DNA from 3 places in the Sporomusa sp. 246TCP1 genome. Region 1 is predicted to be linked to each of the others. Evidence: riboswitches for the same ligand, from Rfam matches in the RefSeq annotation. Region 1 holds a riboswitch; each other region holds the start of a gene.
The links. A riboswitch is a leader RNA that binds a small molecule or an ion and turns the genes downstream of it on or off. The one in region 1 is predicted to bind S-adenosylmethionine.
Positions count from the first base shown of each region.

Region 2: it holds a riboswitch for S-adenosylmethionine, as region 1 does, so the genes downstream of both, AC1ECB_RS15115 (MetQ/NlpA family ABC transporter substrate-binding protein) here and AC1ECB_RS00460 (trans-sulfuration enzyme family protein) in region 1, are expected to answer to the same signal.
Region 3: it holds a riboswitch for S-adenosylmethionine, as region 1 does, so the genes downstream of both, metK (methionine adenosyltransferase) here and AC1ECB_RS00460 (trans-sulfuration enzyme family protein) in region 1, are expected to answer to the same signal.

Region 1 is NZ_CM170492.1:81,064-91,207, forward strand. It holds gene AC1ECB_RS00425 (glycosyltransferase) at 1-126, shown strand, start outside; gene AC1ECB_RS00430 (UDP-glucose dehydrogenase family protein) at 161-1,501, shown strand; gene AC1ECB_RS00435 (UDP-glucuronic acid decarboxylase family protein) at 1,491-2,462, shown strand; gene AC1ECB_RS00440 (bifunctional heptose 7-phosphate kinase/heptose 1-phosphate adenyltransferase) at 2,459-3,463, shown strand; gene rfaE2 (D-glycero-beta-D-manno-heptose 1-phosphate adenylyltransferase) at 3,493-3,969, shown strand; gene AC1ECB_RS00450 (aspartate aminotransferase type Ic) at 4,252-5,544, opposite strand; gene AC1ECB_RS00455 (MalY/PatB family protein) at 5,619-6,803, opposite strand; gene AC1ECB_RS00460 (trans-sulfuration enzyme family protein) at 6,848-7,993, opposite strand; SAM riboswitch class I at 8,065-8,163, opposite strand; gene hydE ([FeFe] hydrogenase H-cluster radical SAM maturase HydE) at 8,324-9,370, shown strand; gene AC1ECB_RS00470 (DUF2292 domain-containing protein) at 9,394-9,726, shown strand.
Region 2 is NZ_CM170492.1:3,175,677-3,185,820, forward strand. It holds gene hisD (histidinol dehydrogenase) at 1-182, opposite strand, end outside; gene hisG (ATP phosphoribosyltransferase) at 179-844, opposite strand; gene AC1ECB_RS15095 (D-2-hydroxyacid dehydrogenase) at 1,056-2,012, shown strand; gene AC1ECB_RS15100 (HDIG domain-containing metalloprotein) at 2,009-2,536, opposite strand; gene hisZ (ATP phosphoribosyltransferase regulatory subunit) at 2,529-3,713, opposite strand; gene AC1ECB_RS15110 (YerC/YecD family TrpR-related protein) at 3,733-4,029, opposite strand; SAM riboswitch class I at 4,224-4,327, shown strand; gene AC1ECB_RS15115 (MetQ/NlpA family ABC transporter substrate-binding protein) at 4,433-5,251, shown strand; gene AC1ECB_RS15120 (TetR/AcrR family transcriptional regulator) at 5,281-5,877, opposite strand; gene AC1ECB_RS15125 (DUF456 domain-containing protein) at 5,892-6,404, opposite strand; gene purD (phosphoribosylamine--glycine ligase) at 6,430-7,707, opposite strand; gene AC1ECB_RS15135 (YdcF family protein) at 7,737-8,489, opposite strand; gene AC1ECB_RS15140 (glutamine--tRNA ligase/YqeY domain fusion protein) at 8,566-10,144, opposite strand, start outside.
Region 3 is NZ_CM170492.1:1,821,194-1,831,337, reverse strand. It holds gene AC1ECB_RS09115 (heavy-metal-associated domain-containing protein) at 1-147, opposite strand, end outside; gene metK (methionine adenosyltransferase) at 254-1,444, opposite strand; SAM riboswitch class I at 1,513-1,621, opposite strand; gene coaBC (bifunctional phosphopantothenoylcysteine decarboxylase/phosphopantothenate--cysteine ligase CoaBC) at 1,675-2,877, opposite strand; gene rpoZ (DNA-directed RNA polymerase subunit omega) at 2,887-3,093, opposite strand; gene gmk (guanylate kinase) at 3,105-3,755, opposite strand; gene remA (extracellular matrix/biofilm regulator RemA) at 3,781-4,047, opposite strand; gene AC1ECB_RS09085 (YicC/YloC family endoribonuclease) at 4,098-4,982, opposite strand; gene AC1ECB_RS09080 (hypothetical protein) at 5,132-5,734, opposite strand; gene dapF (diaminopimelate epimerase) at 5,854-6,687, opposite strand; gene AC1ECB_RS09070 (calcium-translocating P-type ATPase, SERCA-type) at 6,723-9,479, opposite strand; gene AC1ECB_RS09065 (Rqc2 family fibronectin-binding protein) at 9,623-10,144, shown strand, end outside.

The DNA of each region.
Region 1 (10,144 bases):
ACCAGTGCGATTCATATGGAAAACCAGTTCTTATCACCTACTATTGACTGGAACGGGTATCTTAAGCAGGAAGCAGCGAAACTGGTCAATGAATTAGGCCAGCAAACAACCTCAACTAAGCTATAAATCCGGATACGGCAAAGAAGGGTGGGGAGAAATAATGAATATTTGTGTTATTGGGACAGGCTATGTTGGCTTGGTAACCGGAACATGCTTTGCTGAAATGGGCAATAAGGTTTGGTGTGTGGATGTTGATACAGAAAAAATCGCCAGACTTAAGTCCGGTATATTGCCGATTTATGAGCCAGGATTAAAAGAACTGGTTATGAAAAATGTTGCTGAAAAGAGGCTTGCTTTTTCCACTAAATTGGAAGAAGGATTAAAAGATGCTGTAGTTTGTTTTATTGCCGTTGGTACACCGCCAGGGGAAGATGGTGCAGCTGATGTTTCCTATGTTTTAGATGCTGCCAGCAACATTGGTGCGACGATGAATAAATATCTGATAGTCGTAAATAAGTCTACGGTGCCTGTTGGCACTGCCGATAAGGTGAAAAATATTATCAAACAGCAATTGACAGTCCGAGCTCAGGCTGACTTAGAATTTGATGTTGTATCAAATCCGGAATTTCTTAAAGAGGGGGCGGCAGTGGCAGACTTTATGCGTCCTGACCGGGTTGTTATTGGTACAGACAATGTGCGGGCAGCAGAACTGATGAAGCAGCTATATGAGCCCTTTAGCCGCAATCAGCAGCCCATTTTAATTATGGACATTAAATCAGCTGAGATCACTAAATATGCGGCAAACGCCATGTTGGCAACCCGCATCAGCTTTATGAATGAGATTGCCCGGTTATGCGATAAAGTCGGCGGCGATATTGCCAATGTACGTTTGGGAATTGGATCAGACAGCCGTATTGGTATGCAGTTTCTATATGCCGGTTCAGGGTATGGCGGGTCATGCTTTCCCAAAGACGTAAAAGAGCTTGTAAGTACAGGTTGTAAGAACGGAATAGCAATGGATGTTGTAAGTGCTGTTGAAGCCGTGAACGAGCGTCAGAAATATTACCTGGTGGATATGGTGAAAAAACGGTTTGGTGAGGCTTTAAACGGCAGAAGGATTGCCATTTGGGGTCTGGCCTTCAAACCACAGACAGATGATATGCGCGAAGCTCCGTCGATCACGATAATCAAATCCTTAATTGACATAGGGGCAACCATTCAGGCCTATGATCCGGAAGCCATTGAACAGGCGAAAACAGTTCTTGGTGATTATGCGGCAAGTATTACCTATAGTAAAGATATGCTGGAAGCGGTACATAATGCAGATGCATTGCTGGTGGTTACCGAGTGGCGGCAGTTCCGGCAGCCTGACTTTGCGGCGATAAAAAGCAAAATGAACCAGCCGGTTATCTTTGACGGCCGGAATCAGTATCGAGCTGAACAGATGGCGAGGTTAGGGTTTGAGTATTACTGCATCGGGAGAAGCTGCTATGTGCAATAAGCGAATTCTGGTTACCGGTGGCGCCGGCTTTATTGGTGCTCATTTATGTGCAAAATTATTGCAGCAAGGCCATGAAGTCATTTGCCTGGATAATTATTTTACCGGTTCGAAAGCAAATGTGAGCAGCCTGTTGAACAATTCCCGCTTTGAGCTGGTAAGACAGGATGTAACGTTGCCGTTGCATTTCGAAGTCGATGAGATATATAATCTGGCCTGTCCGGCGAGTCCGGTACACTACCAGTATAACCCGGCCAAAACTACCCAAACCAGTGTCTTAGGGGCAATCCATGTTCTTGAACTGGCGCGTTATCTGAAAGCCAGGGTCTTACAGGCATCTACTTCAGAAGTATATGGTGATCCTGCCATTCACCCCCAAGACGAAAGTTATTGGGGTAACGTAAATCCGATTGGTCCCCGTAGTTGCTATGATGAGGGCAAACGCTGTGCGGAAACGTTGTTTTTTGATTATCATCGTCAGTATGGTGTAAATAGTAAGGTTATCCGCATTTTTAACACCTATGGACCACTGATGAATTTAGCCGACGGCCGGGTGGTGAGCAATTTTATTGTGCAAGCTTTGCAAGGTCAGGATATCACTATTTATGGTAACGGGACACAGACAAGGTCTTTTTGTTATGTGGATGATCTTGTTGAAGGAATGATTCGTATGATGGCGACAGAAGGTGGCTGCATTGGTCCGATTAATTTAGGGAATCCCTGTGAGTTGACGATGCTTAAATTAGCCGAAAATGTACTTAGGTTAACTGGTTCTAAATCAAAGCTGGTGTTTAAATCCTTGCCTCAGGATGATCCCCGGCAACGTCATCCGAATATTGAATTAGCTAAATCAAAGCTTGCCTGGGAGCCTAAAGTGGCTTTGGAAGAGGGCTTGCAAAAGACAATTGCCTATTTTCGCAAGGTATTAGAATTCCGCAGTTTCAGAGAGGAGCGGTTGTTTTGAATACCACTCTTCTTAGGCTCATTTCCAAGCTGCAAAATCGCAAGATTATGGTCATCGGCGATATGGTAGCTGATGTCTATGTTGAGGGGAAAATATCCCGCATTTCGCGGGAAGCGCCGGTGCTTATTTTGGAGCACATGGCAGAAACTGTTGTTCCGGGAGGAGCCGCCAATGCTGTGCATAATACGGCTGCCTTAGGCGGCTGTGTGTACGCCGTAGGCGTAGTTGGCGAAGATTATGCCGGACAACAATTAACGCAGAACTTACAAATGAAGCAGGTTAATACAAAGGGGATAATTATTGACCCCTCACGTCCAACAATTACGAAAACCCGGATTATGGCCGGTGGACAAGCCACTGTACGGCAACAGGTTGTGCGGATTGACCGGGAAAAAAAAGAACCGCTGTCAGGAAGCGGCCAGCAGGCTATGAAAAATTATATCTTATCCCATATTGAAAGTATGGCCGGCGTAATCCTAAGCGACTATGGCAGTCAGACTATACCACCCGGCATTATCCGCAGCGTTATTGACGGCTGTCAGCGGGCCGGTATTCCCTGTATCGTTGACTCGCGGTATAATATTAAGGCCTATACCGGCGTTACAGTAGTTAAACAAAACGAATCCGAGGCCGCCGCTGCGGTGGGGTACGAGATCGTTGATGAAAATACCCTGGTTACAGCCGGCTGGACTATTCTTGAGCGTCTTAATGCCCAAGCTGTGCTGATAACCTGTGGGCCGGATGGCATGACGTTATTCGAGGCTTCCGGGAAAGTTTCGCAGATTCCTGTGACCAATAAAAGCGCAGTCTATGACGTTACCGGCGCCGGGGATACGGTAGTGGCAGCTATGATCCTGGCCTTGGCTGCCGGTGCATCGTATTTGGAGGCGGCGCGATTGGCCAATTTCGCGGCAGGTATCGTCGTCAGAAAGCTCGGCACAGCCACTGCTACACCAGACGAACTTGCGGCAGCGATTAGCAGGTATCAATATGAAGTGTAACACCCTGTGATTATAGGATGTATATGATTATGAAAATTGTGCAGTGTGATCAAATTAAAACGATTGCTGCTACGCTTAAAGTGGCCGGTAAGGTTGTCGTATTCACCAACGGCTGTTTTGATCTGCTGCATAGCGGCCATGTCCGGTATTTAGCAGCGGCAAGAAGGCTGGGTGACTGCCTGATTGTTGGTCTAAACAGTGACAAATCGATAAGAAGGCTAAAAGGAATGACCCGGCCGATAAACGGGCAAGAGGACCGGGCTGAAGTTTTATCCGCTTTGGCTGTAGTTGATTATGTGGTTATATTTGATGACCATACGGCCGCAGGCTTGGTGGCGGCAATAAAGCCGGATATTTATGTCAAAGGGGGGGATTATTGTATTGAGGACATTCCTGAAGCCCAGGCAGTCTCAAGTTACGGCGGTAAAACGGTGTTAATTCCCCCTGTTCCTGGGCGGTCGTCCAGTAATATAATTAACAAAATAGTAAACATAATTCCCACCTAACAGGTTAGGTGGGAATTATGTTTACTATTTTGTACTGCCACCCCCTTGCCTTAAAGAAATTGTGCCCCCATAAGGTGGTACCCCTGCAACCCCCGTAACCCCTCGGCCTTTGCCGGAAAAAGCGTTCCGCAGGAGAAAAGCCGGGCGGTATTCCGTTAAAAAATCCCTCATAAAAAACCCAAAACCCCCGGGTTTCCCGAGGGCTTTCCGTGGGTTGGTGATGAGACCATGGCAGTAAGTATCTCATTCATATACATTCAACAGAGCGGAAAAATTAAACGATTAACTGAGGCCCCGTTTTTTTAATTCTTGTTCGGTACTAACCAACTGAATGCAAAGAGCCAACAATTCCATAGCTTGTTTTAAATCGGCTAAGGGCGGGAAGGTGGGAGCAAGCCGGATGTTTTTATCTTCCGGGTCTTTTCCGTAAGGAAAGGTGGCGCCGGCAGGAGTAAGTATGACCCCGGCGGCAGCGGTTTTAGCTACTACCTTTCGGGCACAACCGGGCAATGTATCAAGACTTATGAAGTAACCACCCTGCGGCTTGCTCCAGGTAGCCAATCCTTTACCTCCCAACCCGGCCTCCAAAGTCTCCAGCACTAAGTCAAACTTAGGCTTGAGAATGGCTGCATGGCGGCGCATATGAGCTTCAATTCCAGTCAGGTCTTTAAAGAAGCGGATGTGGCGGAGCTGGTTTATTTTATCAGGTCCGATGGTTTGAATTGCAATTTGTTTTTTTAGCCAGTTAATATTACTTTCGCTGCCGGCTACCATGGCAATACCGGCACCAGGAAAGCTGACTTTGGAAGTGGAACCGAATACAAAAACCCTGTCAGGGTGTCCGGCTTTTTTACAGGCAGCAAGAATATTTACTAAGCAGGGCGGGGTAGCGGTCAGGTGATGGATCGTATAGGCGTTATCCCAAAAAATCCGGAAGTCAGGTGCTTTGGCAGGCATGGCTGCCAGTCGTTCCACCACAGCAGCGGAATAGGTGATGCCGGTGGGATTGCTGTATTTGGGCACACACCAGATGCCTTTAATTGACGAATCGGCGGCTACCAATTGTTCTACCTGATCCATATCCGGACCGTCATGCAGATAGTTTATAGGAATCATTTCAATGCCTAAATATTCGCAGACAGCGAAATGCCGGTCATAGCCGGGGCTGGGGCAGAGAAATTTTACTTGCGGCAGTTTCCCCCAGGGAGTGGTATTGTCCGGCAACCCGCGCAACATAGCCCGGGCAATCAGATCATGCATCAGTGTCAAACTGGAATTGCCACCGATTATGATTTCGCCAGGGCTTACTTCCAGGACCTGGGCGAAAAGTTCTTTGGCTTCTGGGATACCGTCTACTCCGCCATAAGTTCGGCAGTCAGTACCATTGACCGCTTTATAATCGTTTTCCTGGAGACAATCAAAAAGTCCGGCAGAAAGGTCTAATTGTTCAGGACAGGGTACGCCGCGGGACATATTCAGGGTAAGCTTTTGTGCCTGAAATTTTTCATAACTGCAGACCAATGTAGAATAGTGCTCTTGCAGCAGCAGGTCATTCATCTCGTTCAACTTGCTCATTGTGCATCGCTCCTTTGTATTCATTATACAGAATTTTCTAGAGCATGGGAATAATAAATTATATCTTCCTTCCACTATATAGACTGATTGACAGCTAGGGCAATTCGCTTAAGTCCTTCCGTTAACAGCGGGCGCGGGCAGCCAAAATTAAGGCGCATAAAACCAGTACCCTGATGACCAAAGGTTACGCCGTCATTAAGCCCTACCTTTGCCTTTTTCGCAAAGAACTGGACAAGGTCAGGTTGGGAAAGCTGTAAATTGCGGCAATCCAGCCAGGCTAAATAGGTACCTTGCGGTTTGTCAACGTTAATTGCCGGAATGTTGGCAGCAATATATTCTGTCAGATATTGGGCGTTGCCTTCAAGGTAGACTAATAACTCATCAAGCCACGGCGCACCATGGCGGTAAGCAGCTTCCAGAGCGGTGATACCAAATACATTGTTTTTGCTGATGCCCAATTGCTGGACGGTTTGAGAAAATTGACTGCGTAATTTGTTATTCGGAATAATAGCAATTGAGGTATATAGGCCAGCAGTGTTAAAAGTCTTGCTGGGGGCGGTAAGCGTGATTATTTTGTCTTCACTGTCAGTATTTAAGGAAGCCAGCGGTATATACTGATGGCCGGTATATACTAAATCGCCGTGAATTTCGTCTGTCAGCAGCAATACATTGTTTTCCAGGCAGATTTTTACCAGCTTGGTTAGCTCTGAGCGCGACCAAACCCGGCCAACCGGATTATGCGGGTTGCATAAAATTAGCATTTTGGCTTCGCGGGCTTTTTCCGCCAGGTCATCAAAATCCAGGCAATAGCTGTCGGCTTCATAAACTAACGGGTTTTCCAGCACAATGCGGTTCTGGTTGTGTACACTGGAAAAGAAGGGGGGATAAACCGGGGGTTGGATAATAACTTTATCTCCCGGCTTAGTAAAGGTCTGCACTGCCAAGGTTATAGCAGTTACCACTCCAGGAGTGCTAACCATCCATTCCGGATTGGTTTTCCAGTTATGCCGTTTATCCAGCCAGTCAGTTACGGCATCATAGGCATAGGAGTGGGGAGACGGGTAACCGAAAACGCCATGCTGAACTCGGGCGGCGAGAGCTTCGTTTACGGCCGGAGGCGAAGGGAAATCCATGTCAGCTACCCAGAAGGGCAGCACATCCTTGGAACCAAAGAGGGCAGCGGCGTCATCCCATTTGGTACTGCCGCTGTTGTGACGCGCAATCACAGTGTCAAATTTGTCAAGGTTGGAGTTAGTCATAGTATCACACCTTTTTTCATAAAATTTAGTTCACCGGAAAGATATTATTCTTCCAGCGCCTGCGCCAAATCGGCAATGATGTCTTCCACATCTTCAATACCGACAGACAAGCGCAGCAAACAGTCGCTAATGCCCAGACGTTCTCGAATGTCAGCCGGGATGTCAGCATGGGTCTGCACTGCCGGGAAGGTAATTAACGATTCAACACCGCCTAAACTTTCAGCAAATTGGAGAATCTTAATTTTGCGCAATACTTGTGCAGGCAGGCGGGGATGGTCTACAACAAAGGATAACATGCCGCCATAACCAGTCGCTTGGGACTCTTGGATTTCCCGGCCAGGGTGGTCTGCCAGGCCGGGATAATAGACTTTGGTGACGTTGGGGTGAGCGGTAAGGCATTTGGCAATAGCCAAGGCGTTTTCTTCTTGTTGGCGTAAGCGAAGCGCAAGCGTTTTTAGGCCGCGCAGGAGCAGCCAGCTATCTTGTGGCCCAAGGATAGCCCCGGTCGCGTTTTGGATAAAGCCAATTTTTTCACAGAGGGCAGGATCACGGGCAACTGCCAGGCCACAAATCACATCGTTGTGGCCCGATAAGTATTTGCTGCCACTATGGATGACAATATCAGCGCCGAGAGTCAGGGGGCGCTGCAGGTAGGGTGATAAAAAGGTATTATCAACAATAACATGAATGGGGTGGAAATTATTGGCACAGGCGATAGACGTTATCGCCCTGATATCAGCAATTTTCATCAGCGGGTTGCTTGGTGTCTCAAGCAAGATGGCTTTGGTTGATGGCTGAAGCGCTTGGCGTACTTGATGAGTATCACTAGTGTCTACAAAAGTGGCAGACAAGCCAAATTGGGCGAATAATTGCTCCAGAAGGCGGTAGGTTCCGCCATAACAATCTTCAGTAATGATCAGATGATCGCCAGGGCGGTAAAGCATGAGTATGGCCGTAATGGCTGCCAGGCCTGAGGCAAAGGCAAAACCCGCATGGCCTTCTTCAAGCGCAGCTATGGCTTCTTCCAGAGCTTTGCGAGTGGGATTTCGACTGCGGGAGTAGTCATAGCCGGTGCTGCAGCCAAGTTCAGGGTGACGGAAAGTGGCTGTCTGATAAATCGGGGTGCTGATTGCACCGGTAGTTTTATCGGTGACCAGTCCTGACTGGACAATTTTAGTGGAAATTTTCATAAACGTTCATCTCCCGCATTGATAATGAAAAAACGACTCTTCCGGAAGAAGAGTCGCCTATCTACGCAAATAACTCATCTTCCGGATTGCTCCGCTGGATTTAGCACCTTGCATAAAATGCCGGTTGCCGGGTGTCATAGGGCCAGTCCCTCGACCACTCTTGATAAGTTTAGTATTCTATTGTGATTTTATGACTTTTATTTTTACATAGTTAAAGAGGATTTGTCAATAGTATTTTTAAAAGCAGTTTTATATTGACGCTAGTAAAAAAACCATATATGATGATTTAAAGAATAATCTGTGTTAACTATTAGGGAGGAGGCAGTGTCTGTGACTGAGCGTACCAACATTCAGGCGTTAATCAATAAAGCGGAAACAACTCATACCCTTACAAAAGAGGAATTGGTCACTCTGCTGCAAGATCGTCAATATGAAGCAGAGGTGTTTGCCGCCGCCGACCGGGTTCGACAAAAGTATGTGGGTGATGAAGTTCATTTGCGTGGGCTTATTGAATTCTCCAACAGATGCAAGCAAAATTGCTTGTATTGTGGTTTACGGCGTGATAACAGTAAGGTCAGCCGTTATCGCCTGGATGTGGACACTATTATTGATTTTGCTGTTAAAGCCAAGTCCTACGGTTACCGTACAGTGGTGTTACAGTCAGGTGAAGATGAATGGTTTGATGTCGCTAAAATGGTGGAGATAATAAAAAAAATCAAAGAACTTGATTTGGCCATTACGATTAGTGTTGGTGAAAAATCGCGAGAAGTTTATCAGGCCTATCGCGATGCGGGCGCTGACCGGTATCTTCTTAGAATCGAGACGACAGATAAAGAATTGTATGAAAAACTAGATCCTGGTATGAGCTGGGATAACCGGATGAGATGCCTGTACGATTTAAAAGAGCTGGGTTTTGAGCTAGGTACAGGCTGTCTTGTAGGTATACCCGGGCAGACTATAGAATCATTGGCCGATGATATTCTCTTTTTCAAGGAAATTGACGCGGATATGATTGGGGTAGGGCCATTTATTCCCAATCCTGATACACCCTTAGCTGACGAAGCTGGTGGCACGTTTGAATTAAGTACCAAGGTTATGGCGCTGATTCGTCTTTTGTTGCCAGATATTAACATCCCGGCGACAACGGCGATGGAATCCCTAAACCCGCAGGGGCGGGTGCTGGCGCTGCAGCGGGGGGCTAATGTAGTCATGCCTAACGTCACAGAAGGTGAATATCGCCAATTATATCTTCTTTATCCGGGAAAAATCTGTGTTAACGATACTCCGGCCCATTGCCGTTCGTGTATTACCGGTAAAATTACGGGTATTGGCCGGAAAGTTTCGGAGACTCATGGTTACCGGGCTAAACGTGCCTAACAGGTATAGAGGGGATTATGGGAATGAGTAAAAGTATTACAGAGGAAGTTCTTGTTTTGCTTGAACAAGCTGTGAAGGATATAAGCTTTGGTTCGGTTACGTTGGTACTTCAGGATTCGCGAATCATTCAAATGGAAAAGCTGGAGAAAATCCGGCTTGGTGAGCACCCGGTTAAGGGGGCGGTGAACAGGACAACTACTGCAAGTAATCTTAGGACCCGGATTTTGCAGTCAGTTAGCGGCATGGAGTATGGGAAGGTGGCTATCCAAATTCAGGCTGGGCAGATTATGCAGATCGAGAGAACAGAGAAATACCGGGTCGGCAAATTGACTGGCCTCTACGGTGACGGAATTTAATAGATAACAACGATGGAACGACTAAGGCTTCTGTCGGCGTCCGAAAAGACTTGGTACAAGCCAAGTCTTTTCTTAATATAACAGATAGTATAAAAATGCAGAGGCTATTATTACCGCAAAGTACTCAAAATACTCAAAGGGTTAAAGGTATCGTGGACGATAGCATTACTATAATTTTGGCTGAAGATTAAAAGGCCGCGCTAGCAGCTTTCTTATGCTGCCGAAGGCCATTTTGTACGTAAAATACGGACTCGCGTACTTGTAAAAAAGACGCATAATAGTGTGTTGACAACAAACATGTAAAGGTGTATATTCTACTAAAGAATGCAAAAAGTACATTCCTCAACACAGTACACTCCGGATGAACATCTCAGTATTTTAGAGGCAGGATAATGGGTATGAGGAAAAAGAGGGGGAC
Region 2 (10,144 bases), 2.9 Mb from region 1:
CCCTGGCGCCGGACATCTTCAACAATACGTTCCACAACCTGCTGGGCTGACAGGTCTTCACCAAATGTTTCCTTTACTTTGGCACGTCCGCCAGTTCCTAATATCACCTTATCAAAGGCTGGTTTTTCCAGTAATTCAATCATTTCTTCTTTGCTTAAAAAACTGCTGTGAATCCTTTTCATGCTTTGCCCTCACTTTCCACTAGTGCTTTTAAGCCTTCAACCATCTTATTGATCCGGTCAAATTTCATTTTAAAGCTTACCCGGTTAGCAATAAAGCGGGCTGTTGCCGGATGAATTTGCGCAATTTCCACAAGGTTATTCTCCTTGAGAGTACGACCAGTTTCCACTATGTCAACAATGATCTCAGCCAGTCCCACCATGGGCGCAAGTTCAATGGAACCATTAAGCTTAATAATCTCCATCTGAATACCAACACTATGAAAAAAACTTTCAGCAACCCAGGGATACTTTGTAGCTACCCGCATATGAGCATAATCGCTTAGTTTTTCTTGTTTCAGTGCCTGAGGCACGGCTACCATCATCCGGCAGAAGCCGAATTTTAAATCAAGCAACTCATATACATCCTTGTTGCCTTCTAAAAGTACGTCTTTGCCAATTATCCCAATATCAGCCGCACCATATTCTACATAGGTAGGTAAATCAGCTGTCTTAGTAATAATAAAACGGATTTTCTCCGTCTCATTGGCAATAACCAGTTTGCGTGAGTTTTCGCTAAGCCCTTCAGCCGTATAGCCTATTTTGGCCAGCAGGCTTACCGAATGATCAAAAAGTTTGCCTTTAGGCAAGGCTATTGTTAAATAATCCATATCATTTGAGGTCATGGCCTCCTCCTATTTTTTCTTTAGTTAATTAAAGAACTAACATGATAATATATTAACACTGTATATTATTAACGTCAATATGCTAATTTGAATTTTTCTTTGCAAATACCGTTTCTACAAGATTACCAGCTTTTTCGTCTTAGGTAGGAAAACCAACTGTATATGTAGAAGTATTTGGCAAGATAATAACCTTATATAAGGAGGGTTCACTATGGCTGTTCTTAATATTGTTGTGCTCAACCCACTGGCCGACCGGCATAAAGAAGTCATTAAGGCTGCTGAGCCTAATGTAAATATAATTGTAAGTGATGAAAAAACCGTCCTCGAACATATGCCGGAGTGTCATATCCTAGTAACCTGGGGCTGGGCTGAAACCCAGCATTTGTATCAGGCTGCCCCTCACTTAGAATGGATTCATGCGTTAAGTGCCGGAGTTGAGAAACTGCTGTTTCCAGAAATTCAGGCCGCCGACACCATACTTACGAATTCCAAGGGCATCCATAGTATTCCTGTCTCTGAACATCTCTTAGCTATGATGCTGGCTTTTAGCCGGGGACTTACCTTAAGCATTCGTCAGCAAAATGCAAGAATATGGGAGAGAGTGCCAACAGACGAATTACACGAACATACCCTTGCCATCATCGGCCTTGGTGCTATTGGACGAGAGATTGCCAAAAAGGCCAAGGCGTTAGGCATGACGGTTCTTGCCAGTAAACAAGAAATGACTACTGAATTGTTTGTAGATAAGCTGTATCTGCCAGATAGTGATAGTCTTCAGGAAATGCTGGCTCAGGCCGACTATGTCGTTGTTGCTTTACCGCTGACGGAAAACACCGAAAATCTGATTGGGCTGAAGCAATTTACTATTATGAAGCCGTCAGCCTATTTCTTCAACATTGCCAGAGGTGCGATTGTAAATGAGGCCGATTTGGTCACAGCCTTAGAGCAAAAACTAATTCGCGGCGCCGGCCTGGACGTGTTTACGCAGGAACCCTTGCCAGAATCCAGTCCGCTGTGGACTATGCCCAATGTTATTATCACACCCCACGTTGCCGCATTATCACCGGCTTATCTTGACCGGGCTATCAAATTATTTGCAGATAATCTTACCCGGTTTATCCAGGGCCGGGATATGATAAACCTTGTTGATAAAGGTAAAGGCTATTAGTTTAGGCTGTCGGCCTTTTTTAGCAGCGTAAGCTCCGGTGGCTCACCAACTGCCGGAGCCTCATGATGTCTTGCAACAATCATGGTTAGCTGTGGGGACATGCCGGCTGCAGTCAGCATAGCCGCCCCGCGTCCGGCATGATTATAATAAATATAGACAGCATGACGGAGATTGTCTATTTTGCTGCCCCGCCCCATTTGTCCCCAGGATTTTGCCCATTGTGGCGCAAACCTATCAAAAATAACGGTAATAATTTTATCGGCAGTACTAACATCACCTTTAACCTTACCGACATCATGTAAAAGCGCACATTGTATAAGTAGTTCTTGATTTACAGCCGCTTGGCTGGCAGCAAGCTTCAGCGCTGTATACGCTACATTCAAAGCATGCCGTTGGTCAGGCAGATTCATTTGCCAAAACAGGGCGGTCTGCGTTTTATTTAGGTATTTATCGATAAAAACCTTATCAACTTCGTTAATCCGGGCGGTAAGCGCGGCAACGACCTGCTTAACGCGTTTATTCAATATATATCAATTCTTCATAGCCTTGTTCATTAGCCGTCTTTTCAGCTGCCGTCTTTGAACAACCAGCCAGCGCTAATTCTGTTCGGCGGCCTGTTTTACGGTATTCTTTGGCCGCTTCAATGGCCTCAGCCAGATTACCCTCTGCCCAGGCAATGTATACGTCTTTACCGCGGACACTAACATCAATCCCCTGACGTTCCAGTGCCAATAGCATCCGTTCAATGCCAAGTGCAAAACCAGTGGCCGGATTAGGAACACCAAAAGAAGCCAACATAGTATCATAACGGCCACCACCGCATAGTGGAAAACCCAGGCCTGGTGTATAGACCTCAAAGACCATGCCTGTATAATAATCAAAATCGCGAATGATACCCAGATCAAAATTGACATACCGTTCAACGCCATAACCTGTTAAGAGTTTATGGATATCGGCCAGATTATCCAATGCGGCGCGGCTTTGTTCGTTAGTAACAAGCCGGTAAGCTGCTCTGAGCATATCCTCCCGCCCATGTAAGAGCGGAACTTGCTGAAATATCTCCCTGGCTGCCTGACTAAGGTCGCTTTGGGCCAAAACCTCACCCAAACCCACCAAATCGCGAGTAACCATAGTATATTTTACTTTTTGCTGATCCCGCTGAGTTAATCCACTCTCTGCCATAAGACCGTTAATAAATGCAACTTGACCTAAACCGATCTGAAAATTGGTTAAGCCTGCCTCCAGCATGGCTTCGACCGCCAACGCGATAATCTCGGCATCAGCAGCTGGTCCCGGAGCCCCTAACAGTTCAATCCCAGCCTGGTAAAATTCACACTGTCGTCCAGCCTGCGCCTGCTCATGCCGAAATACATTAGTAAGATAAAACAATCTCAGCGGCAGCGGCCTTTCTTTAAATCTTGTCGCAGCTACCCGTGCAATCGGTGTTGTCATATCAGGGCGCAGTGCTAACGTACGATTATTCTTGTCAAAAAATTTAAACACATGCTCTTGAATCGCGTTGCCTGTACCCAGTGTTATTGTTTCCATATATTCAAAAGTTGGCGTTACCACTTCATCATAACCCCAACGGGAAAACAACTCGGCAAGAGCTCCCTCGACAATACGCTTTTGTTTTGCTTCCCGTGGCAGCAGATCACGTGTTCCATAGGGAATTTGCGGCACATAATTATTTCTGTTCATTGTGTTCACTCCATTCTAGTCAACTGTTTTCTATCTTATCTAATACTGTCTTATAACCATCAGCACCATAATACAGACAGCGCTTAACCCTGCTGATAGTCGCTGTACTGGCACCGGTAGCAGCAACTATATCATCATAAATAACGCCAGCCTTTAACAGTCGCGCCACTTCCAGGCGCTGAGCCATAGCTTTAAGTTCGCCAATTGTGCATACGTCTTCAAAAAATTGATAACATTCCTCCTCACTGTTTAGCGATAAAATTCCTCTAAACAGCTGATCGGTAAGCCTATCTTTCAATTTAGGATTTGTAGGCATACTTCTAGCCTCCCTGTAATACTTGCTATTGTATATTTATTCGCCATTTACCCAGATTTTCCTTCTTTAATACTTTCCATCTTTATTCAAGTAAAACCTCTTCTATAAAATCCCCGTTTTTTACACAAAATACCACTTTTTTTAGTTGACAGCTATCCTTATGCATGCTAATATGAAATTCATAATTTAAATATTGTTCATCAAGAGCTGGTTGAGGGAATGGCCCGATGATGCCGCGGCAACCATCGCATCTGCGAACGGTGCCAATTCCACAGGATTACCTCCTGGCAGATGAAGAACTGGACAACAAGCCTCTTCGGACTGCCGAAGAGGCTTACATTTTTTCGAAAGGAGGATATTTTGTTTCTAGTTATTTTAATTTAATTTTAGGAGGAATCACTTTATGAAGAAGTTTACCCTGTTAGTAATAATTGCAGTATTAGCCTTATCTGCCTTTGTCACTGGTTGCAGCAAGAGCACCCCCGCACCGTCAGTTGCTGAAAAGAAAACAATTAAAGTTGGCGCGACCGCCGTACCGCATGCTGAGATTCTCAATGTTGTCAAACCAATGCTTGAAAAAGAAGGCATCAACCTGGTTATTGTCGAAATGAGCGATTACGTCCGTCCCAACATGGCTGTGGCAGAAAAAGAACTGGATGCCAATTTTTTTCAGCATATCCCTTATCTGACTAAGTTTTGTACCGAACGCAACCTTGATCTGACTTACACTGCTGCTGTACATATCGAACCGATGGGTATTTACTCCAAAAAAGTCAAGAACCTAAATGATCTGGAAAACGGTGCATCAATCGGCATCCCCAATGACCCCACCAACGGCGGCCGTGCACTAGCCTTGCTAGCCAAAGCCGGCATCATTAAACTCAAAGATGACGCCGGTGTTACTGCTACTATCAGTGATATCACTGATAACCCCAAAAGTGTAAAAATCCGCGAGCTTGAAGCTGCGCAACTACCGCGTTCGCTTGATGACCTTACTTTAGCCGTCATCAACACTAATTATGCACTGGAAGCCAAGCTTGTCCCCACCAAAGATGCTCTGTTTACTGAACAAAAAGACTCACCCTATGTTAATATTCTCACTGTTCGCAAAGGTGATGAAAACCGCCCAGAAATCCAAAAATTAACCAAAGCCCTGACTTCCGAAGAAGTTAAGAAGTTTATTAATGAAAAATATCAAGGTGCCATTGTACCCGCATTTTAAGTTAAAAAGTGAGTCAGGGAAATCCTGACTCACTTTTTTAACGCAGCAACACCATAAAGGAAAACATCGGCAATACTGTTGGCTGCCGTATCAATGGATTCCCTGCTATCCTCAACAAAACCCTGAAATACCATCATAACAATGACGCTGAACAAACCATGAGCAGCTTTATGTATATCACAATTACGAATAGTGCCCTGTTCTATACCCTCTTGTAAGATAGCTTGCAATATCCCGATGGTATGAACAAATCTTTCGCGATATTTTTCACGCTGCGCCTCGGTGAAGTTTGATGGTTCTTCATGACCTAAGCCACGCATCTCATGCATGAGCACCCGCCACAAATCAGCATTAGCAATATAAAATTCCAGAAATATCCTGATAGCCTTTTTTACTTTGTTCAAAGCTGGTTCCGTAAGAACTGAAATTTCCTTAAGTTCGGCCTCAAAATTAGCACTCCGTTCTTTTATAAGGGTATAAAAGAGCTGTTCTTTATTGACAAAATACTTATATACTGTACCCTTACCAGTGTCAGCCAGAGCAATAATTTCATCCACTGTAGCACGATGATACCCCTTGCGGGAGAAAATAGTATAAGCGGCTTCTAGTATTTGCTGACGTTTCATCGTACTTCCTCCTGTCACCACGTAAGCTGGGAGATTAAAAAAACCACCATCCCGATGGCTACAGCTAGCTTAAAAATTAAACCCAACGTCTGGCCAATGACAATACTTTTGGCTACCCTGGTTGCCCTTTCCTGATTTCCAGTAGACGCATACTCCGCTAAATATCCGGCGGCAAAGGAGACACCAATCGCCCCGGCAATAGAACCAAGTCCTGGCATGAATCCTGTACCGATTATACCGCCGGCAATGCCACCAATAAAAGCGGCTGCAATGGCCGCACGCGAGGCATTTTCCCTTTTAGCTCCCAGCGACCCCGCAACAAATTCGGCCAGTTCCCCTGTTAACAGCGCGCCAAAAAGCAGCAGCAGCACAGTAGTATTCATATGAGTAAAGCTTTCCAAATATCCATAGCCTAAAGCAGTAAAAAAGATCAACCAATTGCCAGGCAAGCCGATAGCCGTCAGACCAATACCAATAACTGTAACCGCAATGACTACTAAATTACTGGCTGTTAAGCCTGCATCCATTAAAGCATACACCTCTTCAACGTTTTCACCTGTCACTCCGGTTAAATGCCCGATGAGCAATGTCTTTACGGTACTGCATACCAGCAAAGTTTATCACTGGTACAGCCTGATAAACCTTATCTACAGCTTCCCGGAGATTAGCGGCTACCGCCGTCACGCCAAGTACCCGGCCGCCGTGGGTGACGATCTGGCCGTTAACCGTGCCTGTTCCAGCATGAAATACCATTGCCCCTTGTAACTCTGCTTGATCAAGACCGGTAATTTTATCCCCTTTATTATAACTCCCAGGATACCCACCCGCAGCCAGCACAACACATACAGCGGCCTTATCTTCCCATTCGATGGTTACATCAGCCAGTCGTCCATCCGCGCAGGCTTCCATGATATCCACCAAATCACTGGCTAAAAGCGGTAGCACGACCTGTGTCTCGGGATCGCCAAAACGAGCATTAAATTCAATGACCTTTGGCCCCTGAGCCGTAATCATCAATCCAGCATACAGACAACCTTTATAAACGATACCTTCCTGCCGCATAGCATCGACAACCGGCTGCAAGACCTCACGCCATACTTGTTCCCGCACAGCCGGAGTAACAACCGGGGCCGGAGCATATGTTCCCATTCCACCGGTGTTGGGTCCCTGATCATTGTCAAATACCCGCTTATGGTCCTGAGCCGCAACCATCGGTACAACCGTAGTACCATCGGTAAAGGCCAGCAGAGAAGCTTCTTCTCCTGCCAGATATTCCTCAATAACCACCAAATTGCCGGCATTGCCGAATGCCTTATCACGCATCATCATCGTAACAGCATCAATAGCTTCTTCTACTGTCAGGGCAACAACGACGCCTTTACCGGCAGCCAATCCGTCAGCTTTAACCACAATCGGTGCGCCTTGTTCTTTTATATAGGCCAGTGCGCTGTCAATGTCAGTAAAAGCAGCCGAGACGGCAGTGGGAATATGATATTTATGCATAATCTCTTTGGCAAAGGCTTTAGAACCCTCTAGTTGCGCTGCCTTTTGGGACGGACCAAATACTTTCAGATTAAGCGCAGCAAAATGATCGGCAAGACCGTTGGTTAGCGGTAACTCCGGGCCAACAACAGTCAGGCTGATGTTGTGTTCGAGCGCAAATTTACCCAAAGCCTCATTATCTGTTATATCAACAGACACACATTCAGCCACAGCCGCAATTCCGGGATTTCCCGGAACACAGTATATTTTTTCTACCCGGGGGCTTTGCGCCAATTTCCAAGCCAACGCATGCTCACGCCCGCCGCCACCAATAAGTAAAATTTTCAAATTACCACTCCTTCGTGTATACAGTTACGTTAAAACCAACGTATAGCCATCAGCCCAAGATATTCTTTAATAACTAACTGGCTGTTATAGAAAGCATCAGCCCGAGGCCACAATTGATGCCATTCAAAGATAAAGCGAGTATTTGTTTGATAGTCGGTAGGATAGGGCAATACGGTCATATTATATTTGGTAAACTGCCCCACTGAGCGTTCCATATGAAACGCCGAAGTAACTAGTATGGGACTTGTAAAAGCCCGTTCCGCTAAAATCTGCTTGGTAAATTTAGCATTATCAGTAGTATTAAGGCTCTGCCCTTCCACAATGATCTTCTCATCAGGAATACCTATTCCCAACAGGATATGACGTGCGATTTCTGCCTCCTTGCCAGTATTGGCAAATACCTGCCCCCCGGAAATGATGATTGGTGCACCAGTACTATGGTATAGCTGCGCTGCTGTCAGTAAGCGGTTGGCAGCCGAGCCCATCAAATGCCCTTTGCCATGCACATTAGGTGTGTCTGCTGTTGCTCCGCCTCCCAGCACGACAATAACATCACCACTAACAGTTGCCGGTGGCTGGTAACGGCTCTCTAAAGATCGCAGTAACCAATCCCCCACCAACGGAATGGAAATGAGATACAAGAGCGCCGTTATCACTGCCAGCGCTCCCATACCCCGTTGTTTGTGCCTATGCAGCCATACACAACAAACAGTTAATGCAGCAATAAATATGCCTGGCGGCAACAAAAAGGTTATGTACAAAAATTTTATCAAAACCAACACTTGCCAATACCCCGTCTCTCAAATGTTACAGAAAGACTTTTGTCAACATTCCTGCCGACAAAAGTCTTTTCCACTGCTATTTTTTCCCTTGCTTGGCCCAGGAATCCTTCAGTGACACAATGCGGTTAAATACCGGCATTTGTGGTGTGGAATCGCGATCAAGAGAAAAATAGCCGTTCCGCATGAACTGAAACTGATTACCCACTTGGGCTGTTTTGATGCTGGGCTCAATTAAACAATTAGCCAGCACTTCCAGCGAGTTCGGGTTTAGTGTATCTACAAAATCCTTAGCAGCCCCTTCGGCTTCTTCGTGATTTTGATTATCAAGTAACAGATAATCATAGAGACGCACCTCGGCTTTCACTGCCTGGGCAGCTGATACCCAGTGCAGCACACCCTTAACCTTACGATTGGCAGTACCACTGCCACTCTTGGTATCTGGATCATAGGAACAGTGTAATTCTACGATCTCGCCAGTTTGTTCGTCTTTGACTACCTGCTCACACTTGATTATGTAGGCCTGTTTCAAACGAACTTCCTTACCTGGAGCCAAACGGAAGAATTTTTTGGGCGGATCTTCCATGAAATCATCTTGCTCAATATATATTTCCCGGGAAAATGGCATTGTCCGTGAACCCATCTCGGGATTTTCCGGATTATTTTCTGCTACTAATTCTTCTACCTGATCTGCCGGATAGTTGTCAATAATCACTTTTAAGGGCTTAAGCACCCCCATCACTCGCGGTGCTTTTGTGTTAAGGTCTTCTCTAATACAGTGTTCCAGCATAGCAACATCCACAAGGCTGTTACTTTTAGCCACACCAATGCGATCACAAAAATCGCGGATAGATTCAGGGGTAAACCCTCGCCTCCGCAGGCCAGAGATTGTCGGCATCCGGGGATCATCCCAGCCGCTGACATAGCCTTCTTCTACCAGTCGGCGCAGGTAACGCTTACTCATAATAGTATTCGTTATATTCAACCTGGCAAACTCAATCTGCCGGCTTTGATAAATGCCTAATGTTGCCAACGTCCAGTCATACAGCGGGCGATGGTCTTCGAATTCAAGCGTGCAGATGGAGTGTGTTATATTCTCAATCGAATCAGAAATCGGATGAGCATAATCATACATGGGATAGATACACCAGGTATCGCCGGTACGATGGTGCTTTGTGTATACAATACGATACAAAACAGGGTCCCGCATATTTAGATTAGGCGAAGCCATATCAATTTTCGCTCGCAGTACCCGACTACCCTCTGGAAATTCGCCAGCACGCATTTTTTCAAAAAGTTCCAGATTTTCTTCAACTGTACGACTCCTATAGGGGCTTTCTTTTCCCGGTTCTGTCAGTGTACCACGATATTGCCGGGTCTCTTCGGCAGTCAAATCACAGACATAAGCCATGCCCTTTTTAATAAGCTCGATCGTCAACTCATATATTTTTTCAAAATAATCTGAGGCATAATATTTACGGTCATCCCAATCAAACCCCAGCCAGTTTACATCTTCCTGGATTGAGTCTACATACTCAACATCCTCTTTAGTAGGATTAGTGTCATCAAAACGCAGATTGCATTTGCCGCCATATTTAATCGCCAAGCCAAAGTTTAGACAAATCGACTTAGCATGACCAATATGCAAATAGCCGTTA
Region 3 (10,144 bases), 1.7 Mb from region 1:
TGCAACTTGCCTGGAAGCCATATCCACCTTAACTGAGGCAACACCCTGGAGATGGGACAACGTATGTTCAATACGGTCCCGGCAGTGGTCACCTTTGATGCCGCCAACATGGTAAACAGATTGTGTGGTATTTTTCTGAGTAACCAATAGAATACCTCCTTATTACTGAATTATAGGTCCAGCAATGTTAGTATTACCATTGGCTATCAATTAATAAGTTTATCCGCTGTCCCAGGTTTGTGCTAAGGTCACTTTAGATATTGGCTTCTTGGCGAAGAAGTTCGGCTTTATCAGTATGTTCCCAGGGCAAATCCACGTCAGTACGGCCAAAGTGACCGTAGGCGGCTGTTTGGCGATAAAGAGGCCGTCTAAGATCAAGCGACTTAATTATCCCGGCAGGCCGTAAGTCAAAATGTTTGTTGATAAGTTCAACGATTTTATCTTCTGCAATTTTGTTAGTTCCAAAAGTTTCTACCATGACAGAAACCGGACGAGCAATACCGATGGCGTAAGCCAATTGAATTTCACATTTATCGGCTAGTCCGGCTGCAACTACGTTCTTAGCAACATAGCGGGCAGCATAAGCAGCAGACCTGTCAACTTTTGTGGGATCTTTACCCGAAAAAGCACCGCCGCCATGACGCGCCATACCGCCATAGGTATCAACTATTATTTTACGTCCGGTTAAACCGGAATCTCCTTGCGGTCCACCCACTACAAACCGGCCGGTTGGGTTAATATAGTATTTAGTTTTAGCATCCAATAATTCTTCTGGAACTATGGGAAGGATTACTTTAGCGATAAGGTCTTGTTCAATGGTCTCACGGTCAACGTCAGGGCTATGCTGGGTTGAGATTACGATTGTGTCAACACGCACTGGTTTGCCATCTTCGTATTCAACAGTGACCTGTGTTTTACCATCAGGACGCAAATAATTCAGGTCGCCATTTTTACGAACTTCTGACAAACGTCGAGCCAATTTATGGGCTAAGGCAATAGGCAGCGGCATAAATTCCGGAGTTTCATTTGTTGCGTAACCAAACATCATGCCCTGGTCACCGGCGCCAATAGCACCAATGGCATCAATCTCACCTTGCTTTGCCTCTAGTGCCCTGTCTACACCTAAAGCAATATCAACCGACTGTTCATCAATGGAAGTTAATACACCGCAGGTTTCACCATCAAAACCATACTTGGCACGGGTATAACCAATGCTTTTAATGGTCTCACGTACAATTTTGGGAATGTCAACATAGCACTTCGTGCTAATTTCACCTACTACATGTACGATCCCTGTGGTAACTAATGTTTCGCAAGCTACCCGGGCCTCAGGGTCCTGGGCTATAATAGCGTCAAGCACACTGTCGGAAATTTGGTCAGCTATTTTATCAGGGTGGCCTTCCGTTACCGACTCAGATGTAAACAGCACACGTTTTTTGGTCAAAATAGTATTCCTCCTAATCCTACTGGTTACTAAAAAAAGAACTCCCGCAAGGGAGGTGTGATATTCCACTCCCATCTCACGGTTTTACCGTCGGAATTGGCACCGTTTTTAACATAAACATGCTAAATGGTTGCCGCGGTTTCATTGGGCCAGTCCCTCCACCACTCTTGATGAGTATAGTATATGCTATTTTCACTTCAAAAAAATTTTAAACCAATTGCCTAAAAAAATCAAGTAAATTTTGTCAGTAGTGTACTGATTTTATCTAAAAGGATCTCAGCTACTTGCTGTTTGCTCAGTTGAGGAAGTTCTTCGACACCGCCATCTTTATGGATGATTTTTACAATATTTGTATCAATATTAAAACCGGCCCCAGGCAAAGTGATATCATTAGCAACGATCATATCAAGATTTTTTTTAGTCAATTTTTCCCGGGCATGAATCATAAGGTCTTTCGTTTCGGCGGCAAAACCCACTAGTATTTGCTTTTTTTTTCTTTGCCCCAGCTCAAACAGAATATCCGGATTCTTAACGAGATTAATGGTCAAAGTGTTCCCTGTCTTCTTTATCTTTTGTTCAGCTACCAGTTCTGGACGATAATCCGCGACAGCTGCAGCTTTGATTACAATATCAACAGTATCAAATTCAGCAAGTACAGCAGCCTGCATTTGGGCAGCTGTTTCTACTCTGGTAATACTTACTCCCGGTGGAGCAGACAGATTTGCCGGACCGGAAATAAGTATGACTTCAGCCCCCCGTCTGGCTGCTGCCCCGGCAAGAGCATACCCCATCTTGCCGCTCGAACGGTTACCAATATATCTGACAGGGTCAATAGCCTCACGGGTACCGGCCGCTGTAATTAGTATGCGTCGCCCCCGTAAATCCTGACAGTTATGTAGCAGCGCTGCTACTTTATCCACGATGAATACCGGTTCCGGCAACCGACCCGGCCCTTCAACACCACACGCTAACAAGCCGGTAGCAGGTTCTATAATATGATAACCTAGCCCTGCCAATTTGGCTAAGTTTTGCTGAGTAACCGGGTTAAGATACATATTGGTATTCATAGCCGGTGCCAGTATTACCGGGGCTTTGGTAGCCATAATGGTAGTTGAAAGCATATCATCAGCAATGCCATTGGCGATTTTACCGATAATATTGGCAGTAGCAGGTGCAACAAGAAACACATCCGCCCAGTTAGCTAAGGCAATATGCTGTACGTTCCAGGTTTTGGGTTCTTCCCACATATCAGTTACTACCGGATTACCGCTAAGTTCACGAAAAGTTAACGGTGTGACAAACTCTGTGGCCGCTTTGGTCATGATAACGTTGACGTTACAACCCGCTTTTTTCAAACGGCTGACAACCTCAACTGCCTTGTAGGCTGCGATTCCGCCGCTAACTCCCATAACAATGTTTTGACCTGAAGACATCATTGACTCCTATTTAATACCAGTTTTAGTGCGCTCATAGGTCATCTTTCCCTGAGCAACTTCTTCTAACGCAATTGTCACTGGTTTGTTGGATTTGCATTCAATAAGCGGTTGCTGCCCATCCATAATTTCCCGCGCCCGTTTGGCGGCTAGCACTACCAGTGTGTATTTACTGTCAACCTTTTTTACTAAAGAATCTAATGACGGATTAATCATAGCGTTTCCCCTTATTTATTATTTAACAGTATTGGTACCTCATTACCAACACAACCAGTACAATAGAGATGATCAATTAAAGCTGTGTTACGCTGTGCCCTTAATTTTTCAGCCGCAATAATGGTTTGGATTTTCTGTACGGCTGTCGCCACCTGATCATTCATTACAATATAGTGATAGTTATGTGCCAGGGAAAGCTCACTACTGGCGCACTCCAGGCGTTTTTTGATGACATCAGGACTGTCAGTGCCGCGCTTGTGAATTCTGTCAGCCAATTCATCCAGCGAAGGTGGAATAATATATATATATACACCTTCCGGAAATTTTTCTTTAACTTTCATGGCTCCTTGTGTATCTATTTCTAATATGACATCATATCCTTTGTTTAACTGCTCAACCACATAGTGACGTGGTGTCCCATAAAAATTACCGTAGACTTCGGCCCATTCCAGGAGATCGTCATTTTCAATCATCGTTTTAAATTGGTCTTTGGCAACAAATAGATAATTTATTCCTTCCACTTCTCCTGCCCGGGGCGACCGTGTAGTAGCCGATATAGAGTATTTCAAATAGGGGTTGCTATGCAATAACTCTCGACAAACGGTGCCTTTACCAGTACCCGAAGGACCGGAAACAACAATTAATATTCCTTTTTGCGGCATGGCATAGGCTATCTCCTTTCCAAGATTATTCAGCAGGGTCATCAGCAGTATCTTTGCTAGTCAGGCGGTGAGCTACTGTTTCAGGCTGCACTGCCGATAAAATGACATGATCACTGTCGGTAATAATTACAGCGCGAGTCCGGCGGCCGTATGTAGCATCGATAAGCATACCCCTGTCACGCGCTTCCTGAATAATACGTTTTATGGGGGCTGATTCAGGACTGACAATAGAGATAATCCGGTTAGCCGAAACAATATTACCAAAGCCAATATTAATCAATTTTATATCCATTAGAACTCCTCCTATAAATTTATAGGCTATTTAGATGTAATGCTTCTATATTACTCTATGTTTTGGATTTGCTCTCTGACCTTCTCTATTTCACTTTTAATTTCAACCACAACATTGGCAATAGTAGAATCATTTGCCTTGGAAGCAATAGTGTTTGTTTCCCGGTTTATTTCCTGAACAATAAAATCCAGTTTACGTCCTACCGCTTCAGAGGATTTAATCGTTGTGTTAAACTGTGCTAAATGACTTTTGAGCCGGACAATCTCTTCCGTAAAATTAGTCCTGTCAGCAAATATGGCTGTTTCCTGGAGCAGTCTGCTTTCATCAGGCTCGGCCCCTGCGGCAGCTAGTAGTTCACGCATGCGGACTAACAATTTTTCCCGGTATTCGACAAGAATTTGCGGTGCCCTTTCCTCTACTGTTGCAATATAGGTCTGGAGCTTATCAACCCGCGCTTCCAGGTCTTGCTCAATGTTGGACCCTTCCGCTTCCCGCATTTTCATAAGATTACCGATTGCCCCTTCAATGGCGGTAAGCAGTTTGGGCCATAAGCACTCTACATTTTCAGTTACTTCCTCCACTTTGAGAACTTCGGGATATTTTGATAAATGGTATATATTGTCAGTTACTGGTACTTTTAACAAACCAGCTAATTCTCTCATTGCATTATGGTAAGCCATTGCCAATTCTTTGTCAACCCTTACGGCCTTTTTCTTTTCCCCATATTCGTCGACGGTAATAAAAGCATCTATCCGTCCGCGTAAAATAGTATTGGCAATCGTGCGACGAATCCTATCCTCCAGACTGCCCAGAGTTTTAGGCATGCGAATGACAATTTCATTGTAACGATGATTTACTGCTTTAATTTCAACCACAATACGGTGAGTAGAATCAATATATTCTCCCCGGCCAAAACCGGTCATACTTTTGAGCACAAATTTGCACCTTCCTTTGCGTATGTTATTATTGACGGATAACACGATTTTAACCGTAGTTTTTTACATTTACTTCGCTTTGCTCGTTATAAATCCCTTTTTCGCCAAATAAAAATATAAATGGAGATCATCTCCATTTATTTTTAAAATTATTTAAAGTTAGGTAACTCAAAATAAAAGCGACGTTCTTGTTTGTCTTTGGTAGTTACCGTCAGGGTAATTGGTTTGCTCAAAACTACATCTTGCTCATAAAAGTAAAAATAGTAATGAGCAGTATAATGCGGCTCATTTGCGGCCCAGGGGTTTTTTACCGGGGGGTTGATTACAGCATGGTAGGGTTTGATTGTCTTTTTTTCCTGCTTAATAATAACTTGAACATTATCACTAAATTTTTCAGTATTGCCATTTACGATTATACTGAAAACAAGACATCCGGCATAGTCGGCCAAAATCTGTTCACTATTAGCAAGCTCAATCGATTGCTTGCTAATAGCTTTATCACGAGCGTCGTAAGCTAAGAGCAAAAATGGTGTGTACAAATAAGCTCTTTCCGTTGTTTCGTTGATGATCGCAGCTTGTTCCTCATAAGCAAGCCAGGGCTGAAGAAAATCTGAGAGCGGCATTTTGCTGCGTTTGACGCCATATTCTTGCGCTTCTAAGATAACATCGTTATTAATTAAAGTGATAGCCCCAGCAGACAGTGGAACAGAAAGCAAAATGATTAAGCCGAGAATAACGGTAACAAGCTTCACCCTAACACCTCCGCGGACAAAATACTTTCTGTATATCTATTATACTTCCGGCAAAAAAAATCCTTTTATTTCTGAATTTTAAATCAACAATTAATCGGATCTGCATGAGCCAATTAATTTTATAACAAATAGTTACCGCGAAATACCTCTACGGCCGGACCTGATTTATAGATATGGTTGTTTGCGGCCCACTCAAGGTAAAGATCACCGCCATCTAATTTGACTGTGGCCTGGCGATTAGTACAGCCGTTTAAAACCGCAGCTACCAGGGCGGCGCTGGCTCCTGTGCCACAGGCCTTGGTTATGCCGGCACCACGTTCCCAAACACGCATTCTTATTGTTTTTCTGTCAATAATCTGCAGAAACTCAACATTGGTTTTTTTGGGGAATAGGGTATGTGTTTCGATTTTGGGCCCAATAAGTGCCAGATCAACTTTAGTGATATCGTTGACAAAGATCAGGCAATGGGGATTACCCATAGAGACACAGGTGATGTGATAAGTTTCTCCATCTATCGCAAGAGGCATACTAATTACTTGTTCTTCAGGATTACCAATAATAGGAATTTCGCCCCGTTTAAGTCTGGGGAGTCCCATATCAACCTTAACCGTTGCCAGTGTGCCATTTTTAAAGATAAGTTCAGGCGTAATAATTCCCGCCAGGGTGTCTAGGGTAATAACGGTTTTGGCAGTTAATTTGTTTTCGTAGAGATACCTGGCAACGCAGCGGGTAGCATTACCACACATATCAGCTTCACTGCCGTCTGAATTAAAGATTCGCATTTTAAAATCAGCAATGTCTGATGGCAGCAGCATGACAAGTCCGTCGGCCCCAATCCCAAAGTTCCGGTCACAGACAGCAATCGCTTGTTGCTGGTAATCAGCAATCTGTTCTTCCATGCCATTGACAATTACAAAATCATTACCTAATCCATGCCATTTAGTAAACTGCATGCTATTTCCTCCTAGGATATTATCTAATAGTATCGCTATCGGCTTTGTGGTATAGTGGCCCGGCGGACGGGACGACGTTTGAATATCTGTTTGCAGGCACTTATTAGTAGTGTCCAGCCTGATACGATCAAGATAAACAGCCAATGACCCACAGATAAAGGTACCGTCGAAAAGATGGCGCTAAAAAAAGGTATGTACATTACAGAAAGTTGCATGATACTCGAAAAAGCAACGGCGGCCAGCAAGTATCTGTTGGTCATGAACTTAAGTTCAAAGATAGTAGCCATTTCCGACCGGCAATCGAATACATGAAACATCTGACAATATACTAATGTTGCAAATGCCGCTGTACGGGCTAGCGCTAAATCGTCCTGCATATAGTATATCACACTAAAGACAAAAAGTGTGCTCAAACCAATTTGGATGCCGCGACCAATGATTTTCTGACTTAATCCCCGGGAAAAAACGCTTTCTCCGGGATGGCGGGGTGGCCGCTGCATAACGTTGGGGCTGCTGGGGTCAACTCCCAGTGCCATGGCAGGCAGCCCGTCAGTGACAAGATTAACCCACAGTATTTGTACCGGTAAAAGTGGCATCGGCAGCCCGAAAAGTGCAGCCAAAAACATAGTAAGGACTTCGCCAATATTGCAAGCTAGCAAGTAACGAATGAATTTTCGGATATTTTCATAGATACCGCGGCCTTCTTTCACCGCTGCCACGATTGTTGCAAAGTTATCATCAGCTAAAACCATAGCCGAGGCTTCTTTAGTTACATCGGTGCCGGTAATTCCCATGGCAACGCCGATATCAGCTTCTTTTATGGCTGGAGCATCGTTAATGCCGTCACCGGTCATAGCTACAATATGCCCTTGCCGTTTAAGCGCCCGAACGATTCTTAATTTATGAGCTGGCGAAACACGGGCATAAACGGTAACACGATTGACAATTGCATCAAGCTCAGGCTCGGTCAATGCGTCAAGTTCTTTACCAGTCAGTGTCTTATGCTTGTTTTCTTTATAAATATTTAGCTCCTGGGCAATAGCAATCGCTGTATTCTTATGATCGCCAGTAATCATTACTGTTTTAATACCAGCTTCACGACACAGGGCAATCGATATTTTAACCTCTTCCCTCGGGGGATCAATCATGCCGATAATGCCGGCAAATACCAAATCATTTTCGATGGTTTCATCAGGATTTTGGGCTTGTGCAGGGGTTAGGCGACGGTAAGCGACTGCCAACACTCTGAGGGCGCCTGAAGTCATTTGTTCATTAATGCTATTTATCTGGGCAATGTGATTCTTGGTTATCGTAGTGGGACCTGCATCTGTATGATAATACCGGCATAATTCCAGGATCACGTCAGGAGCGCCTTTAACATAGAGTATATTGTTGTTATTGCTATCATGGTACACAACCGACATCCGGCGACGTTCGGATTCAAAAGGAATTTCAGTTACCCGTTTCTGGACTTTCTCAATTTCGCTTTGCCAAATGCCTGCTTTGCCTGCTGCTACAATAATAGCCCCTTCTGTTGGGTCACCTTCTATCGACCAGCCAGTTTCAGTTTTATTACGCCATGCACCGGTAATAGCAATCGTATTCTGTTTTAAGATACTGTTATTACAAAGAACGCCGATTGTAAGGCATTGTTGCAAAGCTTTATTTTTATTTAAATCAAGGGGCTGCTGATTGAGCAAGATGTTGCCTTTAATATCATACCCCGAACCGGTAACTTCATAATGGTTGCCATCAGCGAATATTTGGCGTACCGTCATGGCATTTTGTGTTAGTGTACCAGTTTTATCTGAACATATTACTGTTGTACAGCCTAATGTTTCAACTGCTGGTAATTTTCTAATAATGGCGTGTTGTTTAATCATTCGTTGCACACCAAGTGCCAAAGCGACTGTAACAATAGCGGGCAGCCCTTCCGGAATAGCAGCAACTGCCAGGCTAATACCGGCCATACACATCAGAAATACAGACTCTCCTCTAACTACCCCGGTAATAACGACAATTAAACAAATAGCCAGACAAGCCCAAACTAACCATTTTCCCAAATGTTCAAGGCGTCGTTCCAGCGGCGTGGTTTCTTCTGTTGTAGCCTGAATCATATCTGCTATATGACCGACTTCGGTAGCCATGCCAGTCGCACAAACAACAGCCCTGCCACGGCCCCGGACTACGTTAGTGCCGGAAAAGACCATATTTTTCCTGTCGCCTAAAGGAGCATCCTCACTAAACTTGCGGTCAGCGACTTTGCGAACAGACGTAGATTCTCCGGTTAACGCTGCTTCTTCTACCTCCATATTATGTACATCAATGAGCCGGCCGTCAGCCGAAAGCTTGTCACCTGCTTCAAGTACTAAAATATCACCAGGCACAAGTTCACTGGCTGGAACTTGTTGGACCATGCTGTTTCTCACTACTCTGGCAGTAAGTGAAGCCAGTTTTTTTAGTGCAGCCAGTGACTGCTCAGCTCGATACTCCTGAATAAAACCTAATACAGCATTCATAAGAACAATGACTAAAATGGTAATGGCATCAGCATATTCACCCAGAAAAGCCGATATCAGTGTCGCTCCTAACAGTACTAATACCATAAAGTCTTGAAATTGTGCTAAAAACCGTTTCCACCAAGCTGGTTTTTCTTTTTCAGCCAGTTCATTACAACCGAATTTTTCCAGCCTGTTTTTGGCTTCTGCAGTAGATAAGCCATCAGTAAAGCTAGTTTGCCAGAATTGAACTGCCTCCTCAGACGTACGTGTATACCATTTTTTCCTATCCATGCAGCCACCTCGCTACCATGTGTTGTTTTTGCTATATTAACCATAGTATTCTATTGGCAGCAGAATTAGACCGGGTTTGACCGCTAAATAGCAGGGTGTTATACTATTGGCAAATTGTCTTACGTTTTTGCGGAGGTTATGTTATGAATATTGATGGATTATCGCTTGCACCGCTGGTAGGTGAGCTTAATACAGCGCTTACTGGCGGACGCATTGATAAAGTATTTCAACCAGACTCTTACTCCCTCTTGCTATGGGTACGCCAGCCAGGAGAAAACCTGCGTTTTTTTCTCTCGGCAAACCCTGAGCGTCCTAAATTGCTTATTACAACGACTATACCCGAAAATCCGGCTGTAGCCCCTAATTTTTGCATGCTGCTCCGGAAACACCTGGAAGATGGGCGCATTGCCAGTATTGAGCAGCATAGCCTTGACCGTATTGTCAACGTCAATATTGATGTTCGCGGTGAACGCGGCCGGATTTTTACTAAACGCTTAGTCATTGAAATAATGGGAAAATATAGCAATATTATTTTACTGCAGGATAATATTATTATTGATTCAATAAAAAGAGTCAGTGCTCATGTAAGTCGTCATCGTCAGGTTTTGCCTGGTAAAGAGTATATTTACCCGCCTGGTCAGGATCGTCTGAATATCCTGGATATT